2 regions of the Tessaracoccus yangjingae genome follow, and region 2 is predicted to be linked to the other one. Evidence: riboswitches for the same ligand, from Rfam matches in the RefSeq annotation. Region 2 holds a riboswitch; the other holds the start of a gene.
What was found. A riboswitch is a leader RNA that binds a small molecule or an ion and turns the genes downstream of it on or off. The one in region 2 is predicted to bind FMN.
Positions count from the first base shown of each region.

Region 1 (4,811 bases), on a different contig from region 2:
GCGTGAGCGGGCGATCCGGCTCACATTGGAGGCGAGGAAGGACCCGGCGTCACGGCCGGGGGCGATCCGCCGGATCGGGGAGCAGCTAGGGATCAACCCGGAGACGCTACGCGGCTGGGTGTCCCAGGCAGAGGTCGACGAGGGTACCCGGCCGGGCACCACGACCTCGGACGCGCAGCGGCTGGTTGAGCTTGAGCGGGAAGTGCGCGAGCTGCGTCGGGCCAACCACATCTTGAAGACCTCGGCGGCTTTCTTCGCGGCGGAGCTCGACCGCCCCAACCCCAGGTAGTCGCCTACATCGACGCCCATCGCCATGACGTGGTCGATGGGCGCGAGGTCGGGGTCGAGCCGATCTGTCAGGTCCTCACCGAGGCCGGCGCCAAGATCGCCCCGTCGACGTACTACTCCGCCCGGTCGCGGCCACCCTCGCCGCGCGCGGTGCGCGATGAGGAGTTGAGGGTCGAGATCGCCCGCGTGCACCGCGACAACTACGGCGTGTACGGGGTGCGCAAGGTCCATGCGCAGCTGGTTCGCGAGGGCATCGCCGGGCACGCCTGCCACCCGACGGGCTCCGGCCTGATCGCACGATGCACCACCCGTCGGCTGATGCGCGAGCTGGGGTTACGCGGCCTGATCCGCTCGAAGAGCCCCCGCACCACCCAGCCCGGCAACGGGCCGGACCTGCGCCCCGACCTGGTCGAGCGCCAGTTCCGCGCCGACACGCCGAACCAGCTGTGGGTCGCCGATATCACCTATGTGCGCACCTTCGCCGGCTGGGTCTACGTCTCCTTCGTCCTCGACGTGTTCTCCCGCCGCATCGTGGGCTGGCAGGTCTCCACCAGCTTGCGCACCGATCTGGCCCTCGACGCCCTCGAGATGGGCCTGTGGACCCGGGCCCGCGACGGACACGACACCAGCCAGCTCGTCCACCACTCCGACAGAGGAACCCAATACGTGGCCATCCGCTACACCGAACGGCTCGCCGAGGCAGGAGCAGTCGCCTCGGTCGGCTCCCGCGGCGACTCCTACGACAACGCCATGGCCGAGGCCCTCAACTCCCTGTTCAAGGGCGAACTCGTCCGCAATCGCGGCCCCTGGCGCTCGATCGACGACCTCGAGATCGCGGTGGTCGAATGGGTCCACTGGTACAACCATCGGCGCCTCCACGGAGAGATCGGCCTGATCCCACCCGTCGAATACGAGACCGCCCACTACAGCGCCAGAGCACACGCGACGGCCTGCACCCAGCCCTTCGACGAGCCCGAGCGTGCAATCCATGCCTCCATCAAAGCCGGAACTTGACACCGCATCCTCTCCTCCTACGCCCGCGTCAACGACTGGGCCCAGGTGAAGGTCGGTCCACGCCGGCGTGTGCCGACCGCGATCGTGTCCACCCGCAACCCCGCCCACCAGTCAGCGGTTGTCGGCGCCTCCCTGCGCAACCCCCTGGTCCCCACCCTCCGACTCGACGCCACACAGCCCATCGCAGACCTGGTTCAGGCGCTGAACCGGTTCCAGCCCCGACTACTGGTGTGTTACGCCTCGATGCTGACGCCACTGGCCGAAGCCCAGACAACCGGGAACCTCCACATCTCGCCGGAGAAGGTGATCACCGCCTCCGAGGAGCAGTTGCCTCCAGCCCGTCAGGCGGCCATCGACGCCTGGGGCGTGCAGGTGATCAACACCTACGCCGCCACAGAAACCGCCACCATCGCCTCGACCTGCAGCCACGGCTCGATGCACCTGTACGAGGACTTCGTCATCATCGAACCCGTCGACAACACCTACCGGCCCGTCCCCGACGGCCAACTGGCCGACCGTCTCCTGGCCACCGTCCTCTTCAGCCGCACCCTGCCACTGATCCGCTACGAACTGACCGACTCCATCCGGCTGGCCACCCAACCCTGCAAGTGTGGACTACCCTTCCGGTGCCTCGACACCGTCGCCGGCCGCACCGAAGCGACCCTCCGCATGCACAGCAAGACCGGAGAACCCGTGCAGGTTCAGCCCGGCGTGTTCCACGACGCCCTCGAACCGGTAGCCGTCCACGGCTGGCAGGTCCAACAAACCAACGAGGGGATCACGGTACGAATCGTGGACCCCGACCAACAGGTGGACCTCCACCAGATCACCCGCCGACTCCGAGCCGGACTCGCAGCCGCAGGCGTCAGCGACGATATCCACATGGGCTTCACCGCAGTTCACGACCTTGCCCGCACCCCGCTCGGCAAGGCCCCCCTCATCAGCGGGCTATGAGTAGCCGCCCAACTCCTCCGAGAAGCCCGGACTTGCGTAGAGATACAGCAGCCACATCAGAGTCACCCCGCCACGGTTGACGTTCTCGGAATTGACTGCCGGGGCTCGCGGATGCATCCTTGCCCGGAGATACACGTATGCGTGCTCTGGGGGCGGTGAAATTCCGCACCGGCGGTGATAGTCCGCGACCCGGCCAACTTGTTGGCCGGTTGACCAGGTGGAACTCCTGGACCGACGGTCAAAGTCCGGATGGGAAGCGCACGCTACGGTCAGCGGCAGCGTACCTGCCGCCTGATCGTGTTGCCCCCGAACGCGCCCGAAATGGGAAGTGGGGCGCCGTGACCGAATCACCGGCAGAACTGGCTGCCATGAGACGCGCCCTCGACCTGGCCGTCATGGACGACGCACCGTTCGGGCCGAACCCGCGCGTGGGCTGCGTGATGCTCTCACCTGAGGGTCGTCCCATCGCCGAGGGGCACCACCGCGGCGCGGGCACGCCGCACGCTGAGGTCGACGCGCTCGCCGCAGCCGGCGACCTCGCGAGGGGGGCGACTGCTGTCGTCACGCTCGAGCCGTGCAACCACACGGGCCGGACCGGGCCGTGCACCGAGGCGTTGATCTCGGCCGGGGTGCGTCGGGTGGTGTTCGCCCAAGCTGATCCCAATCCGGAGGCGGCGGGCGGCGCCGGGCGGCTGCGTGACGCGGGCGTCGACGTCGAGGGCGGGGTGCTCGCCGATGAGTCGGCTGAGGTGAACCGCCAGTGGACGGTCGCTGTCACCCGGGGTCGGCCGTACGTGACGTGGAAGTTCGCCGCGACACTCGACGGGCGCACGGCCGCCGCTGACGGCAGTTCACGCTGGGTGTCCTCGCGCGCCGCGCGTGCAGACGCGCACCGGCTTCGCGCACGCTGCGACGTCATCCTCGCCGGGACCGGCACTGTGGCCGTCGACGACCCACACCTCACGGTCCGCCACCGCGACGGCGCCCTTCTCGGGACCCAGCCACTGCGCGTCGTCATGGGGCTGCGCGAGCCGAAGCCGGGAAGTCGGGTGCTCGACGATGCTGGCGAGACGGTGCACCTGCGCACCCGTGATCCACGGGCTGCGCTCGCCGAACTGCACCGGCTTCAGCGGCGCCACGTGCTCCTGGAAGGCGGCCCCACCCTGGCGGCCCCGTTCCTCCACGAGGGCCTGATCGACGAGGTGGTGGCCTACGTGGCGCCGACCCTGCTGGGAGCCGGCAGCCCCGTGATCGGCGACCTCGGCATCACCACTATCGGCGACGCCTTGCAACTCACCCTCATCGACGTCACCCTCCTCCCCCCGCTCGACCCTGGCGACCAGGCCAACCTTCGGCTCACCCTGCGCCGAACCACCCTCGAAGGAGAATGCTGATGTTCACCGGAATCGTCGAAGAACTGGGCCACGTGGTGGCCCTCGAGCCCTACCCTGACGCGCTGCGTCTGACGATCGCCGGGCCCCTGGTCACGAGCGACGCCGCCCCGGGCGAGTCGATCGCCGTCAACGGCTGTTGTCTGACCGTCGTGACCCTCGACGGCGCCGCATTCACCGCCGATCTGATGCAGGAGACCCTCGACAAGACCTCCCTCGGATCCCTCGTACCAGGCAGCCCTGTCAACCTCGAACGTCCGGTCACCGCGACCGCACGTCTCGGCGGCCACATCGTCCAGGGACACGTCGACGGCACCGGCCACGTCGTGTCCCGCGAGCCGAGCGAGCACTGGGACACCGTCACGTTCTCACTGCCCACAGCGCTGGCCCGCTACGTTGTAGCGAAAGGATCGATCGCCGTGGACGGCACCAGCCTCACGGTCGTCGAGGTCGACGACGAGGCCGGGACGTTCACCGTCGGTCTGATCCCTGAGACCCTGGCCCGCACCACCCTGGGCCTCCGGCAGGTTGGCGACCCTGTCAACCTGGAGGTCGACATCATCGCCAAATACGTCGAGCGGCTGGTCACGCAATGATCCGGCTGGACACCATCGAGCGGGCAATCGCCGACATCGCCGCGGGGCAGGCCGTGGTGGTGGTCGACGACGAGTCCCGCGAGAACGAGGGCGACATCATCTTCGCCGCCGAGAAGGCCACCGCCGAGCTGATGGCCTTCACAATCCGGCACTCCAGCGGCGTGATCTGCGCCCCCATGCCCGGAGACCTGCTGGACCGCATGCAGATTCCGCTGATGACCCGCGACAACGACGACCAGTACCGCACCGCGTTCACCGTCACCGTCGACGCCCGCCACGGCGTGAGCACCGGAATCAGCGCCGCCGACCGCGCCCACACCGTCCAGGTCCTGGCAGACCCCGACACGCAACCCGCAGACCTCACCCGCCCTGGCCACGTCTTCCCGCTGCGCTACCGAGAGGGCGGCGTGCTGGCACGCCGCGGACACACCGAGGCCGCCGTCGACCTGGCCAGGCTCGCCGGGCTGCAGCCCGTGGGCGTCCTCGTGGAGATCGTCAACGACGACGGCACCATGAAACGCGGCCAGCAGCTCCGCGACTTCGCCGACCAACACGGCCTCGCGATGAT
Region 1 is NZ_JBUZNN010000002.1:515,311-520,121, reverse strand. It holds one part of gene ACZK5D_RS05320 (IS3 family transposase) at 1-248, shown strand, start outside; one part of gene ACZK5D_RS05320 (IS3 family transposase) at 248-1,302, shown strand; gene ACZK5D_RS05315 (phenylacetate--CoA ligase family protein) at 1,372-2,256, shown strand; FMN riboswitch at 2,394-2,522, shown strand; gene ribD (bifunctional diaminohydroxyphosphoribosylaminopyrimidine deaminase/5-amino-6-(5-phosphoribosylamino)uracil reductase RibD) at 2,625-3,650, shown strand; gene ACZK5D_RS05305 (riboflavin synthase) at 3,650-4,243, shown strand; gene ACZK5D_RS05300 (bifunctional 3,4-dihydroxy-2-butanone-4-phosphate synthase/GTP cyclohydrolase II) at 4,240-4,811, shown strand, end outside.
Region 1: it holds a riboswitch for FMN, as region 2 does, so the genes downstream of both, ribD (bifunctional diaminohydroxyphosphoribosylaminopyrimidine deaminase/5-amino-6-(5-phosphoribosylamino)uracil reductase RibD) here and ACZK5D_RS02395 (ABC transporter permease) in region 2, are expected to answer to the same signal.

Region 2 (4,811 bases):
ACCGCCTCGTCATGGTGCTGGGCGGATCGACGGCGCTCGCCCAGACCTTGGTGCGGCATCCCGAGGAGATCGAGGCCCTCCGGGAGCCGCCCCGCCGCCGGGGCCGCGCCGGCTGGCAGGAGTTCTTCGCGGCCCGAGTGGGGCTGGAGGACGGTGTGGCGCGCGGACCCGCGGACGCGCTCAGGCTGGCGAACCGGGTGGCGCTCGTCGAGATCGCCGTGCGCGACCTCACCGCGCCGGACTCCCTGGCCCTCGCCGACGAGGTGGCGGAGGAGCTTGCGCACGTGGCCGACGCGGTGCTCGAGATGTCGCTGGCGCACGCGCGCGCCGAGGTGCCGGGGTGGGAGAAGGCCCGGCTGGCCGTCCTCGCGCTCGGTAAGACCGGGGCGCAGGAGCTCAACTACATCTCCGACGTCGACGTGATCTACATCGCCGAGCCGGCCGAGGGCATCGGCGCCGACGAGGCGTTGACCGTGGCCACCAGGCTGGCGGCCGCGCAGGCCCGGCTGTGCTCCGCGCACACCGCCGAGGGCACCATCTGGCAGGTCGACGCGGCGCTCCGGCCCGAGGGCAAGGCGGGCCCGCTGGTGCGGACGCTGGCGAGCTGCCGCACGTACTACGAGAAGTGGGCGAAGAACTGGGAGTTCCAGGCCATGCTGAAGGCCAGGCCCGCCGCCGGTGACCAGGCGCTCGGCCAGGATTTCGTCGACATGGTGTGGCCGATGGTGTGGCAGGCGGGGGAGCGGCCCGAGTTCCTCGCCGAGGTCCGCGCCATGCGCGAGCGGGTGATCTCGCTGATCCCGGCCAAGCAGGCCGACAAGGAGATCAAGCTCGGCTCGGGCGGCCTCCGCGACACCGAGTTCTCCGTGCAGCTCCTGCAGCTCGTGCACGGCAGGGCCGACGAGCGGCTCAGGGTCCGGGGCACCTTCACCGGGCTGACGGCGCTGGTGGGGAGCGGCTACATCGGGCGCGCCGACGGAGCGGAGATGGCGGCGGCCTACCGGTTCCAGCGGGTGCTGGAGCACAGGGTCCAGCTGAGGCGGCTGCGGCGCACCCACCTGGTGCCCGACGACGAGCTGGCCGTGCGCCACATCGCCCGTTCCCTCGGCCTCAGCGGCGAGGAGCTGCAGGCGCGGTGGCGGGACTCCACCCGCCGCGTCCGGCGGCTGCAGCAGCGGATCTTCTTCTCGCCCCTGCTCGACGCGGTCAGCCACGTGCCCACCGACGGCCTCAAGCTCACCCCCGACGCCGCCAAGACCCGGATGCGGGCCCTCGGGTTCGCCGACCCCCAGGCGGCCCTCGGGCACATCCAGGCGCTCACCCGCGGGACGGACCGCGGCGCCGAGATCCAGCGCCAGCTGCTCCCGGCGATGCTCGAGTGGTTCGCCGAGGGCCCCAACCCGGACTTCGGCCTCCTCTCCTTCCGGCAGCTCTCCGAGGCACTGGGCAGCAGCGCCTGGTACCTGCGGGCGCTGCGCGACGAGGGCTACATGGCACACCGGCTGGCCCGGATCGCGTCGTCGAGCCGCTACGTGGTGAACCTGCTCAAGCGGGCGCCGCACCACATCCACATGCTGGCCGGCAACGACGAGCTCCGTCCCCGCGCGGCCGAGGAGCTGACCGAGGCGATGGGCCGGGCGGCCAGCCGCCAGGACGACCTCGACAAGGCCATCGCGTCGGTGCGCGCGCTGCGGAGGGCCGAGCTCTGCCGGATCGCGCTGAGCGACGTCCTCGGCGACGCCGACCTCGCCACCGTGGAGGTGGCGCTCAGCGACCTGGCCTCGGCCACCATCGACGCCGGCCTGGTCCTCGCGCGCCGCCGGGTGGACGCCCCCGAGGTGGGCGTCATCGCCCTAGGGCGGTGGGGCGGCCGCGAGATGTCGTACTCCTCGGACGCCGACTGCATGTTCGTGGTCCCCGACGGCGTCGAGGGCGAGGACCTCACGCGTGCCACCGAGCTGGTGCGGCACCTCGCCGACATCATCGGCAAGCCCGGCCCCGACCCGGCGCTGGTGGTCGACACCGACCTCCGCCCCGAGGGCAAGGGCGGGCCGCAGGTGCGCACCGTCTCCTCGTACGCCACCTACTACGCCAAGTGGGCCTCCACGTGGGAGGCACAGATGCTGCTGCGCGCCCGGCCCGGCGCTGGGGAGCTGCGGCTGGCGGAGGAGGTGCTGGACGGCCTGGCCGGCTTCCGCTACCCCGTCGGCGGGCTGAGGCCCGAGCAGGTCACCGAGATCCGCAAGCTGAAGTCGCGGATGGAGACCGAGCGCATCCCGAAGGGGGTGCCCCGGGACCGGCACCTCAAGCTGGGCCCCGGAGGCCTGTCCGATGTGGAGTGGACCATCCAGCTGCTGCAGCTGCAGCACGCGCACGCGCACCCCGGGCTGCGGACCACCTCCACCCTGGGGGCCCTGCGCCTGCTGGCCCGGCTCGAGCTGCTGGAGGAGGCGCAGGCCGTCCGGCTGGAGGAGGCCTGGGTGCGGGCGAGCCGGCTGCGCGACGCGATCATGCTCGTGCGCGGCCGTGCGAGCGACGCCCTCCCGTCGGATGTCCGCGAGCTGGCCGCGACCTCGGTGCTGCTCGGCTACGGCCCCAGGGAGTCGTCGCAGCTGGTCGACGACACCCGCCGGCTGATGCGCCGCGCCTCGGACGTGGTGGGCTCCGTGTTCTGGAAGGGCTGAAAGCCGCCCGCGAGCGTGGTGCTACCATCGACCCAAACGTGTTCCGGGGTCGGTGTAAGTCCGAACCGGCGGTGATAGTCCGCGACCCCCGCGGCCCAGCCGGGCCAAAGGGTTGACTCGGTGGAACTCCGAGACCGACAGTCAGAGTCTGGATGGGAGGAACACGCGTGTGCGACGGCGCGCGCACGTTTCCGTGCGCGCATGCATGCCGTCGTCCCTGCGCGTACCCCGGACCTGACTGAAGGACCGGGACGATGACCATCCAGGAGCGGCGGCGGGCGCGCACACTCGCGCATCTCGGCGTGTGGTCCGCCTACCCCGCCCGCACCAGGCCCACCGCTGGGCGGTGGAAGACCACAATGGCGGCGTTCGCCGTCGTGCTGCTCCTCTGGTGGGGCGTCACCGCCACCGGCCTGATCGCCCCCCTGTACCTGCCCAACCCGGTCGACGTCGTCTCGCGCATGGTCACCCAGGCCACCACAGGCGTGGCGTTGCGCTACCTGGCGCCCACCCTGGGTGCCGCGCTGCTCGGCGCAGTCCTCGCCGTCGCCGTGGCCATCCCGCTGGGGATCGTGATCACGCACTCGCGGCTGCTGGCCGCGGTGATCGAGCCGTTCGTCGCCGTCTCGCAGACCGTCCCGCTCGTGGCCATCGCGCCGCTGCTGGTGCTGTGGATCGGCTACGGCACCGTGCCGATCGCCGTGCTGTGCGCCATCATCGCGTTCTTCCCCATGGTGACCACCACCGTCGTGGGGCTCCGGTCCCTCGACATGCGCGTGGTCGAGAACGCGCTCCTCGACGGCGCCTCGGCCCGGCAGCGGCTGTGGCACGTCGAGGGCCCCATGGCGGCCCCCGCCATCCTCGCCGGCGTCCGCGGCGGCGTGGTGCTCACCATGACCGGCGCCGTCGTCGGCGAACTCGTGATGGGCGGAGCCGGCCTCGGCACGCTCCTCACCCTCACCCGGGAGGCGGCCGACACGGCGGGGCTGTTCGCCGTCGTCGCCTGGATCAGCCTCACCTCCCTCACCCTGCACGGCCTCGTCCACGTCGCAGAACGCGCCGCGGTCGCCCGACTCCAAGGAGAATCCACATGATCACCCGACGTTCCCTCATCCTCGGCGGCCTCGCCGTCGCCGGCGCCACGGGACTCGCCGCCTGCTCGGCCGGGCCGCAGACCACCCCCACACCCACGCCCAGCGGGAGCATGCTCGCCGACGGCGTGCTCACCGTTGGCCTCACCTACATCCCCAACGTGCAGTTCAGCGCCTTCTACCTCGGCGTGAGGGAGGGGCTGTTCGCCAAGCAGGGGCTCGACGTGACGCTGCGGCACCACGGCCAGCAGGAGGACGTGTTCGGCGCCGTGCTGGCCCGCGAGGAGCACGTCGTGTTCGCCTCCGCCGACGAGGCCATGGTGGCCGCGGCCAACGGCCAGGACCTGCGCACGTTCGCCACCAGCTACCAGACCTACCCGCTCGAGGTGATGGGCGGCGCCGGACTCGGCCTCTCGGCCGAGGAGGGCCTGGCGGTGCTCGCCGGCCGGAGCCTCGGCATCCCCGGCCACTTCGGGTCCAGCTACTACGCGGCGCTGGCCGCGATGCACGAGGCGGGGCTCACCGAGGCGGACGTGAAGCTGATGGACATCGGCTACACGCAGCTTTCGGCGCTGGCCGCCCGGCAGGTGGACTTCATCATGGGCTTCCGCAACAACGAGCTGGTTCAGCTCCAGGCGCAGGGGGAGCAGGTGATCTCGATCCCCATCTCGGATCCGGCGTCGCCGCGCCTGGTGGGGCCGAGCCTCGTCACCGTCGGCACCGAGGTGTCCGACGACGTGCTGGCGGCTGTCGCGGCCGGCATGCGGGAGGCGCAGGAGGCCGTGATCGCGGATCCGGAGGCCGCGCTGGACGCCACCGCCGAGCAGGTGCCCGCGCTCGCCGACCCGGCGCAGCGGGAGTCCGCCGCGAAGGTGCTGGAGGCGACCACAGGACTCTGGACCAGGGACGGGAAGGTCGACGTGTCGCTCGACACCGCGGCGTTCGGGCGGATGGCCGACTTCCTCGTCGAGGTGGGCGTCATCGAGCAGGCCCCGGCGAACCCGTACGTGGATCTCGCCTAGGGTGGTGGCCATGC
Region 2 is NZ_JBUZNN010000001.1:505,126-509,936, forward strand. It holds gene ACZK5D_RS02390 (bifunctional [glutamine synthetase] adenylyltransferase/[glutamine synthetase]-adenylyl-L-tyrosine phosphorylase) at 1-2,684, shown strand, start outside; FMN riboswitch at 2,720-2,852, shown strand; gene ACZK5D_RS02395 (ABC transporter permease) at 2,939-3,778, shown strand; gene ACZK5D_RS02400 (ABC transporter substrate-binding protein) at 3,775-4,797, shown strand; gene ACZK5D_RS02405 (MDR family oxidoreductase) at 4,808-4,811, shown strand, end outside.